3 regions of the Nonomuraea sp. NPDC050540 genome follow, and region 2 is predicted to be linked to each of the others. Evidence: riboswitches for the same ligand, from Rfam matches in the RefSeq annotation. Region 2 holds a riboswitch; each other region holds the start of a gene.
What was found. Region 2 has a riboswitch for cobalamin ahead of ACIBI5_RS37890 ((2Fe-2S)-binding protein). Riboswitches for the same ligand answer to the same signal wherever they lie in the genome.

Region 1 (3,267 bases), on a different contig from region 2:
AGCACGATGTCGCCCTCGTGCACGAACAGCTCGCCGGGCGGCGTACCCCAGTGCCGTTCCATGCCGGCGCGCAGGTCCGCGGGCAGTGTGCGGTACCAGCGCTCGTAGTCGGCGGCGGGGATGCGCACCGGGTTTCCCGCCAGGTGTTCCTCGGTCAGCCAGTCCTGGTCCTGGCCGCCGGCGGCGATCAGCGCGTGGATGAGCGCGTCGCCGTCCTGCTCGGCGACCCCGGGGAAGCCTTCGCCGAGGTCGTAGCCGGCCTCGGCCAGCCTGGCCAGCAGCCCGACCGTGCTCGCGGGGGTGTCCAGGCCGACCGCGTTGCCGACCCTGGAGTGCTTGGTCGGGTACGCCGACAGCATGACCACGAGCCGCCGCTCGGCCGGCGGCGTGTGCCTGAGCAGGCCGTGGCGCACCGCGATCCCGGCCACGCGGCGGGCTCGCTCGGGGTCGGCCGTGTAGACGGTCAGGCCGTCCTCGTCGATCTCCTTGAACGAGAACGGCACCGTGATGATCCGGCCGTCGAACTCGGGGATGGCCACCTGCGAGGCGGCGTCGAGCGGGGACAGGCCGTCGTCGTTGTCCTCCCACTCCTTCTTGCCGCTGGTCAGGCAGAGTCCTTGCAGGATCGGGACGTCCAGGGTGGCCAGCGCGCCGACGTCCCACGCCTCGTCGTCGCCGCCCGCGCCCGCGGTGGCCGGACGGGAGCCGCCCGCCGCCAGGACGGTCACGACCAGGGCGTCGGCGGTGCGCAGGACGTCGAGGAGCGCCGGTTCTGCCGTTCTGAGCGAGGAGCAGTACACCGGCAGCGGCCGGCCGCCCGACTCCTCGATCGCCCGGCACAGGGACTCCACGAACGCGGTGTTGCCGGCCACGTGGTGGGCCCGGTAGTACAGGACGCCGATCACGGGGCCCTCGGTGGCCTTGGAGTCGCGCTCCAGCGGGCCCCAGGAGGGCATGGGGGCCGGTGGGGCGAAGCCGTACCCGGTCAGGAGGACCGTGTCGGACAGGAAGCCGTGCAACTCGGCGAGGTTGGCGGGGCCGCCGTGCGCGAGGTAGGCGTGCGCCTCGGCGACGACGCCCGCGCTCACCGTGGACAGTTCCATCAGCTCGGCGTCGGGGGCCTGCTCGCCGCCGAGCACGACGACCGGGCGTGGGCCGGCGAGCAGCGCGTCGAGGCCTTCCTCCCACGCGCGGCGGCCGCCGAGCAGCCGGACCACGATCAGGTCGACGCCGTCCACGAGCGCGGGCAGGTCGTCGGTGAGCAACCTGGCGGGGTTGCCCAGGCGGTAGTCAGCGCCGCTGGCGCGCGCGCTCAGCAGGTCGGTGTCGGATGTAGAGAGCAGCAGAACGCCAGGCACGCCGCAGTCCTCCCTCGGGGTCCTCGCCCCGTTCGCAGGTGTCGCGACGGCAGGAGTCTCCTGGCTCCCGGATCCATGCTCACCCCGGCCTTCCCGCCCATCGCTGGACAGTGGCCTGTGGTGGGGTTCGCTTCCCGGTCACAGTGGCGGGACCGCGCCGGTTTCTCACCGGCTTCCTCCCATTGCCGTCGCCTAAGGGTGAGCCTACTGGCGTTACCATCCTCATCGTGTCCATAGCCGACTTTTCCGGACGTCTCCGCCCAGATGCCTGTCCGGGAGCGCTACAGACGCACGCCGCGGCGGACGGCCCGCTGGCCAGGATCCGCCTGCCCGGCGGTGCCATCACCCCAGCTCAGCTGCGTGAGCTGGCCGCCTTTGGCGCGAGCGGGATCGAGCTGACCTCGCGCGCCAACGTCCAGGTGCGTGCGGTGGAATCTCCGGCGGTCTTCGCCGACCGGATGGCCGCGGTGGGCCTGTTGCCCTCGCCGACGCACGAGCGGGTGCGCAACATCGTCGCCTCGCCGCTCGGCGGGCGGCTGACCGGCTTCGCCACCCACCCTCTCGTGGAGGCGCTGGACCACGCCCTGTGCGCCGACCCCGCCTTGGCCGGCCTGCCCGGCCGCTTCCTGTTCGCCCTGGACGACGGCACCGGCGACGTCGCCTCGCTGGGCGCCGACGTCACCCTGGTCAAGGACGGCATCCTGCTGGCCGGTACGCCCTTCTCGACGCCCGGCGCCGGAGTGGACATCCTCCTGGCCGCCGCGCGAGCCTTCCTGGCCGAGCGCGCGGACAGCGGCGCCTGGCGCGTCGCCGAACTCCCCGACGGCCCCGCCCGCGTCGCCGCCCGCCTCAGCGCCGCCCGCGTCCAGGCCGCCGCCGCCGCGGTGGCCTCCCCGGTGCGGGCGCGCGGGGCCGGGGTGGTCGCGCTGCCGGACGGGCGGGTGGCGGTGGAGGCCGTGGTCCCGCTCGGGCGCCTGACCGCGGCCCAGGCGCGCCTGCTCGCCGACCTCGATGTCCCGGTACGGCTCACGCCCTGGCGTACCGTCGTGCTCCTCGACCTCGCCGAAGCACCCGACCTGACCGGATCCGGCCTGGTCACCGACCCGGACTCCCCCTGGACAGGGGTGAGCGCGTGCACCGGCAGCCCCGGCTGCGCCAAGTCCCTGGCCGACGTCCAGCACGACGCCGCCCAGTGGGTGGCCGCCCGTGAGCGCCGCCCGGAACTGCCCGTGCACTGGGCAGGCTGCGAGCGCCGCTGCGGCCTGCCCAAGGGCCGGGTCGTCGAGATGGTCGCGACCGGCGACGGATACCAAGAAAGGCAGAAGTGAGCGACTACATACGCGACGGCGCCGAGATCTACCGGCGTTCGTTCGCCACCATCCGCGCCGAGACGGACCTGTCCGGGCTCCCGGCCGACGTGGCCCAGGTGGCGGTGCGGATGATCCACTCATGCGGGATGACCGACCTGGTCGGCGACCTCGGCTGGTCGCCGCGCGTGGTCGGGGACGCGCGCGCGGCGCTCGGGGCGGGGGCGCCGATCCTGTGCGACGCCATGATGGTGGCCTCCGGCGTGACCAGGCGCAGGCTGCCCGCCGGCAACGAGGTGATCTGCACGCTCGGCGCGCCCGGCGTGGCCGAACTGGCGGAGAAGCTCGGCACCACGCGCAGCGCGGCGGCGCTGGAGTTCTGGCGCGACCGGCTGGACGGCTCCGTCGTGGCGATAGGCAACGCGCCCACGGCACTGTTCCGGCTGCTGGAGATCGTCGCGGAGGGCGGGCCGAGACCGGCGGCGGTGCTGGGGATTCCCGTGGGGTTCATCGGCGCGGCCGAGTCCAAGCAGGCGCTGGCCGAGAGCGGGCTTGAGCACCTCGTGGTGCGCGGCAGGCGCGGCGGCAGCGCGATGACGGCG
Region 2 (3,267 bases):
GGAACCTGGAGTAGGTTGCCGTAGTCATCGCGATATATCTTGACTTGGAGTGCAACGCGACATATCGTGACTTCCCGGCGATGCGTATCGACCCCTGGAGGGACGATCTCATGAACGAACTGGTGCCTGCCCTGGTTGTCCTCTTCATCGTCGTCCTCGTGCTGCTGTCGGTCTTGCAACTAGCCCTCGTGTGCGGCGCGCCATGGGGGAGCCTGGCATGGGGTGGGCGGCACCGGGTCCTACCGGGACCACTGCGGGTTGGCAGCGGTATCGCGCTGGTGCTCTATGTCGCGTTCGCAGTCGTGGTCGTGGACCGTGTCGGATGGATCGACGTGGTGGCAGACCCCGTCGCGGGTATCGGCACCTGGGCGGTGTTCGGGTTCGCCGTGCTCAGCGTCATCCCCAATGCGGTGTCCCGAAGCAAGCCGGAGCGGTATGTCGGAACATCCGCCGCGTTCATGCTCGCCGCGGCCAGCCTCGGCGTCGCGCTCAACGCGGCGTCGATTTCGTAAGCCGTCCTCGAACGCTGCGGCTGCCGACAATCCCGTCCGGCCAGGTCATGGTCTTGGAACGGCAGCTCGGCGCCGGTGCGCGGGTGAGGTTCGCTCCCGAGGACCGCTTCTTCCCGGCGGAGCTCCTGACCTCACTGCCCCGCGCGGTCCTGCACAGGCTGCGGCTTGTGGTCGGCCCGGACGCCATCCTGCGCCGGCACCGCGAGTCCGTGAGGCAGCAGCATGCCCGGACCTGTCGGCCGAAGCGGCGAGGGCGCCCAGCCGCAGTCCGTCATCTCCGCCGCCACGGCCGCCCAGGCCCACGAGTTCGGCACCCGCCTGTCCGGCGGCCGGCGCCAGCGCATCGCCATCGCCCGCGCCATCCTCAAGGACGCGCCCATCCTCGTCGTGGACGAAGCCGTCTCCAGCCTCGACACCGAAAGCGAGCAGGAGGTCGCGGCCGCCATGTCCTCCGTCCGTCCGACCGCACCACGCTGATCATCGCCCACCGGCTGTCCACCATCCTGACCGCCGACCGCATCGTGGTACGGGAATCCCGCCGCGTCGCCGAGGCCGGCACCCATGAGGCTCCTGACCGGCGATGGCGCCTACACCCGCCTCATATCCGCCCAACTGACCGGATCCGTGTCATGATGGCCGGGTAAAGGCGAGCGCGGACTGAGGAAGCCGGTGTGACTCCGGCGCGGTCCCGCCACTGTGATCGGCGAGCGGATCCCCTCGACGCCACCACCCTTCCCCGAGGGGTGGGAAGGCGGGGACGAGCCTCGACCCGAGAGCCAGGAGACTCACGCGGTCGCCTCCTCGACGACCTGGGGCGGATTTCCCCGGAGAGGAGCAGGCCATGGCGCCTGAAGAACGATGGCGTGCCGTCGGCCGCTCGATCCCGCCGTGAGTAGTCCCTGATCTCTCCAGAAACTGCCGGATTTGCCGTCCGGCCATTTAGTCATGCCCTTTTTGAGAATGGAGCCTGGAGTTATGGAAGCGGCGTCGGAAGAGTCCGTCCGCAGCACGCTCGAGGAAATCGCCGAATTCGGTTCGTTCTTCGCTCCGCACCTTGGCGGCGACCCCGCGGGATGGCACGACGTGAGCGCCGACTACGCGCGCGGATTCACCGATCTGGTCGAGGCGACCGCCGCCAGGTACGACACCGCCGAGTTGCGCATCGGCGCCTCCATCGCCCAGCTGAGCCACGCCGCGCGCCTCTGGTCGCCTGTCGTGGGCGCCGTGCTCACCCGCGGAGTCATCCCCGACCTGACCCGGCTCGACCGCGCCGACGACGACTCACGCCTGCGGCTGCCCACGCTCGCGGGATGGCATGCAGGGACGGAAGGCCAGGTCGCCGCCCTGCTCTACGACATGGTGGTGCGCCGCCACCTCGAACCGTTCGCGCGCGGCCTGCGGGTGAAAGTCGCCCCCGGACTCCTGTATGGCAACGCCGCCTCGGCCGTCGCCGAAGCCGGACGTGCCGTGGCAACCGCCCGCCCGGAGCTCGCCCCCCGGGCCGCTCGGCTGGTGAACCTGCTGCTGGCCACTGGCGGGCTGGCCGGGAAAGGCTCCCTCACCTCTCCAGAACTCGCGTTCCGGCGCACCACGTGCTGTCTCTATTACCGGGTGCCGGACGGCGATAAATGCGGGGACTGCGCCCTGCTGGACAAATGAATTCTTGAAATCCCGGTGAGCCTGTGCCTAAAGTTCTTGCGAAGAGTTCGCAACTGCATCACTTGTGCAGAATGCCGAAGGAGGACGCACATGGCGCACCACGGTTTCGCCGAACCCGATGACCCGCAGACCTGCCTGAAGTCCCACACCCCCGCGGTGGACTCGCCGTTCGAGTGGCGTGAGGACGACGACGAGTAAGACCTGATTTCCCGGTCCCGGCACACCCAGGAAGGTCTTGCTCATGATCCGCGAAGTGCGCCGGGACCGGCCACGCCACCCTGTCGTCGCCAGCATGGTCTCGTACACCGCTGTTCAAGGGACAGAGGTGACCGGTGGCGCGGCCCTCGGTGACGAAGACGCAGCTCGCCTGGCCGCGATCGGGGAGGCGATCGAGCGCCATTGCGCCAACCAGGTGCCCGGCGGCCTGACCCGAGCCGCCCACCGAGATCTGACCGAACCCGCACTCGACCCTCGGGACTTCGCCCTCTATTCTCCCGCCCAGTACGCGGCCAAGGGCTTTCCGTTCGTCCCGATGACCCGGGAACTGGAGATCACCTGGGTGCCCGCCGAGGACCTGACCTCGGGGGAGCGGGTCCTGGTGCCCGCCTCGCTGGTCTACGTCAACTACTTCACCGGCCCACGCCGCGGCGAGCCGTACACCAACTACCCGGTCCTGGCCGGTACCGCCGCCGGCCCGACGCGGGAGCAGGCGAGGCGGGCGGCCCTGCGTGAAGTGCTGGAACGTGACGCGGTCACGCTCTGGTGGGCCGGCCGCCATGAAGCCGCCCCGCTCCCGGTGCCCGAGACGGGCCCGCTGGCCACCGCGCTGGGCGAGGCGGCGACGTCCGGGCTGACGGTCACGCCGCTGGAGATTCCATCGGAATTCGGGGCGATCGTCGCCGGGGTCTTCGTCGAGGACCGCGAGCGCGGGATCGTGGGATTCGGCAGCGCCTGCCGGGAGACCGCTGAGGAGGCCGCAGCCAAGGCGTTCACCGAGGCCATCGGCACCTATGAGACCGGCCGCGTGCTGCTGCGCCTGGATCCCGGACCACCGTACCTGCCACGCCGCGCCGACCGCCGCTACCTCGACGACCTG
Region 3 (3,267 bases), on a different contig from region 2:
CGCCGGTGGTCGGCGCCGACCAGCAGCCTGACCACGTGCGGCATCATCAGCCCGACGAACCCGATCGACCCGCTGACCGCGACGATCGCGCCGATCATCAGCGCCACCAGCACGAACATCGCGCCGCGGAAGCGGTGCACGTCCAGCCCGAGCGCGGCGGCGGCCTCCTCCCCCGCCAGCAGCAGGTTGAGCGGACGGCTGACGCCCAGCAGCACGGCGGTGCCGAGCAGCACGGCGGCCGCCGGGATCCAGAGCAGGTCCCAGGTGGTGCCGGCCAGGCCGCCCAGCATCCAGCGCAGCGCCGAGTCGGCCTTGTGCGGGTCGTTGGAGGTGACGATGAGGAAGCTGGCCACGGCCGACAGCACCTCGGCCGTGGCGACTCCGGCCAGCACCAGCCGGATCGTGGTCATCCGGCCGCCCGCTCTGGCCAGGCCGTACACGAGGAAGAGCGCGAGGAGGGCGCCGGCGAAGGCGGCCAGGGGCAGCGTCAGCGCGCCGAACACCGACAGGTTGAGCACCATCACGGCGACCGCGCCGACGGTGCCGCCGGAGGAGACGCCGAGCAGCATCGGGTCGGCCAGCGGGTTGCGCACCAGCGCCTGCAGGGCCATGCCGCAGACCGACAGCCCGGCGCCGACGACCGCGCAGAGCAGCACCCGCGGCAGCCGTACGTCCATGACGATCGTCTCGCGCACGGCCGGCCAGGTGGGCTCGCCCAGCGGCAGCCGGAGCCGGTGCAGCAGGATCGACCAGACCTCCCCGAACGGCAGGCCGACCGAGCCCGCCGCGACGCCCGCCGTCGCGGCCAGCAGCAGCGCGGCGGCGAGCACCGCGAGGATCAGCGGGTACGGCGCACGCCGCACCGCCCGCGTCACTTGAACCGGTCCGGATGGATCTGCCGGGCCAGCGCCTCCACCCCGGCCGGCACCCGCACCCCGAGCACCGCCGACGACAGGGGCAGCACGGCGAACCGCTGCTTCTTGATCGCGGGCACGTCCTTGAGCGCTGGGCTGGCCAGCAGGAACTTCTTCTTGGCCTCGACCGTGGTCTGGCCGTAGTCGTAGATGACGATGACCTCGGGCGCGCGCTCGGCGACCTGCTCGAAGGAGACGTTTCCCCACGCCTTGGGCAGGTCGGCGAAGAGGTTGGCCCCGCCGGCCAGTTTGATCATCTCGTTGCCGATCCCGGCGCCGCCCGCGGTGAAGGCGGTCTTGTCGCCGGAGTCGTAGACGAACACCTTGGCCGGCTCGACGTCGCCGAGCTTTTTCGCAACGCCGTCCAGGACGGTCCGCATGGCGCCGATCTGCCGCTCCGCGCGCTCGCCGACGCCGAAGACGCGGCCGATGGTACGGATCTCCTCCTCGGCCTGGGCCGCGGTGACCGGGCCGTTCGGGCATTCCTCGGAGTTGACGTGGGTGTCGATGCCGGACTTGGCCAGCACGTCCCGGCCGCGGCCCTCCTTGGCGTCGAAGGCGCTCTCGAAGCCGCCGTAGACGAAGTCCGGCTCGGCCGAGAGCAGCGCCTCGAAGGAGGGGTACTCCTTGGCCAGTACCTTGATCCGGTCATAGGCGGCCTTGTACTCGGGCAAGATCGCGTCATCGAGGTAAGCGGTGCCCGCCATCGACTTCTCCAGCCCGAGCGCGAGCATGATCTCGGTGGCGTGCTGGTTGAGCGCGACGGCCCGGCGGGGCGGCCGCTCGTAGGTGGTGCTGACGCCGCAGCTGACGACGGTGACGGGGAACCCCGCGGGGACTCCGGCCGCCTGTTCGGCGGCGGGTGCGGGAGCGCTCGCACAGCCGGCCAGCAGGGCCGAGGCGACGAGCAGGGGTACGAGCGCGCGCGGGCTCGCGGGGAAGGGCATGCCGTCCACCGTTCCTCTCATGGGGAGATCCGCCCCAAGGTCGTGAGGTGGCGACCGCGTGAGTCTCCTGGCTCTCGGGTCAACGCTCACCCCGGCCTTCCCGTCCGCAAGGGCAGTGGCTTCGTCGGGGCTCGCTCGCCGATCACAGTGGCGGGACCGCGCCGGATTCACACCGGCTTCCTCGATCCGCCGTCGCCTATTTCGGGATCTATCGTGGCATATCCGGAGGGCTGCCAACCAGGCCGTACGCCTTCATGATCTACTGACCTGCGGGAATGCCGAGGAGATATTCGGGGCAGCGTGCACCTCATGGGGGAAAATTCTAAGAAGCACGCTATTCGCGCGGCCGCGGCCGCCGCCGCGCTGTTCACGATCACGGCCTGCGGTTCCGGGGGCGCCCAGAACACCGCCGGCCTCGCCGTCCAGAGTCCTGCCACACCGCCGGCCGATCCCAGCGACATGGGCTCGCCGGACGCCGGTACCGGTGCCGACGACGTCAAGAAGGCGGGCGAGGCCGCGCTGGCCGCCGTGGAGGGCACGGTCACCGGCCTGGACTCCGACGAGGGCGTGTGGAAGGTCACCGTCATCGGCGCGGACGGCGCCGAGAGCAAGGTCCGGGTCGACGCGATGACCTGGAAGGTCGTCGGCACGCCGTCGGCGGAGGCCGACGACGACGCGGAGAAGGCCAAGCACAAGGCGCAGGCCGAGGCGGCCAAGACCACCTACTCCGACGCCGCGGAGAAGGTCGCCGGCGAGTACCCGGACGGCAAGATCACCGAGCTGTCCCTGGACAGGGACAACGGCACGGTGGTCTGGGAGGCCGACGTGACCGCCGCAGACGGGACCAAGGCGAAGGTCAAGATCAAGGCGGACGACGGCAGCGTGGTCTCGCCGTCGGCCGAGCCGGAATCGACCGGCTGACGCACATGACGGGCTGAGGAGGCGGCGCTACCCGGCCAGCGCCCGTCGCGCGTAAGCGCGCACGTCCGCGTCCGGATCGCCCAGCGCCGCCTCCAGTGCCGCGCCCGCTTCGGCCGTGTCCGCCCAGCGGGTCAGTGCCAGCACGGCCGCCTTGCGCACGTCGAGGTTCTCGTCCGACAGCGCCGCCACGAGCGGCGCCGGCGCACTGGCGCGGTCGGCGGCGGCGAGCGCGCGGGCCGCGCCCACCCGCACCTGCCACCGCGGGTCGTCCATCGCCTGTACGGCCGCCGCCACCAGCGGCCCGCCCGCACCGGCCGACGACTCCAGGGCGGCGGCCCTGACCAGCGGGTCGGCGTCGGCGGCCAGCGTCTCCAGCACGGGCGCGGGCTTGCCGATGATGCCGAGCCCCTTGGCCACCCAGACTCGTACCTCCCGCGACGGGTCGCCGGCGGCGGCCGCCACCAGGTCCGGCTCGTCCAGCGAGA

Region 1: it holds a riboswitch for cobalamin, as region 2 does, so the genes downstream of both, cobN (cobaltochelatase subunit CobN) here and ACIBI5_RS37890 ((2Fe-2S)-binding protein) in region 2, are expected to answer to the same signal.
Region 3: it holds a riboswitch for cobalamin, as region 2 does, so the genes downstream of both, ACIBI5_RS43475 (ABC transporter substrate-binding protein) here and ACIBI5_RS37890 ((2Fe-2S)-binding protein) in region 2, are expected to answer to the same signal.

The regions. Positions count from the first base shown of each region.
Region 1 covers NZ_JBITHA010000011.1:64,111-67,377, reverse strand. The annotation lists gene cobN (cobaltochelatase subunit CobN) at 1-1,358, opposite strand, end outside; cobalamin riboswitch at 1,389-1,594, opposite strand; gene ACIBI5_RS32955 (precorrin-3B synthase) at 1,586-2,686, shown strand; gene ACIBI5_RS32950 (precorrin-8X methylmutase) at 2,683-3,267, shown strand, end outside.
Region 2 covers NZ_JBITHA010000014.1:137,465-140,731, reverse strand. The annotation lists gene ACIBI5_RS37900 (hypothetical protein) at 111-512, shown strand; gene ACIBI5_RS37895 (ATP-binding cassette domain-containing protein) at 735-989, shown strand; cobalamin riboswitch at 1,120-1,320, shown strand; gene ACIBI5_RS37890 ((2Fe-2S)-binding protein) at 1,488-2,171, shown strand; gene ACIBI5_RS37885 (YcaO-like family protein) at 2,413-3,267, shown strand, end outside.
Region 3 covers NZ_JBITHA010000018.1:174,239-177,505, forward strand. The annotation lists gene ACIBI5_RS43470 (FecCD family ABC transporter permease) at 1-863, opposite strand, end outside; gene ACIBI5_RS43475 (ABC transporter substrate-binding protein) at 872-1,882, opposite strand; cobalamin riboswitch at 1,922-2,044, opposite strand; gene ACIBI5_RS43480 (PepSY domain-containing protein) at 2,171-2,782, shown strand; gene ACIBI5_RS43485 (fumarate reductase/succinate dehydrogenase flavoprotein subunit) at 2,810-3,267, opposite strand, start outside.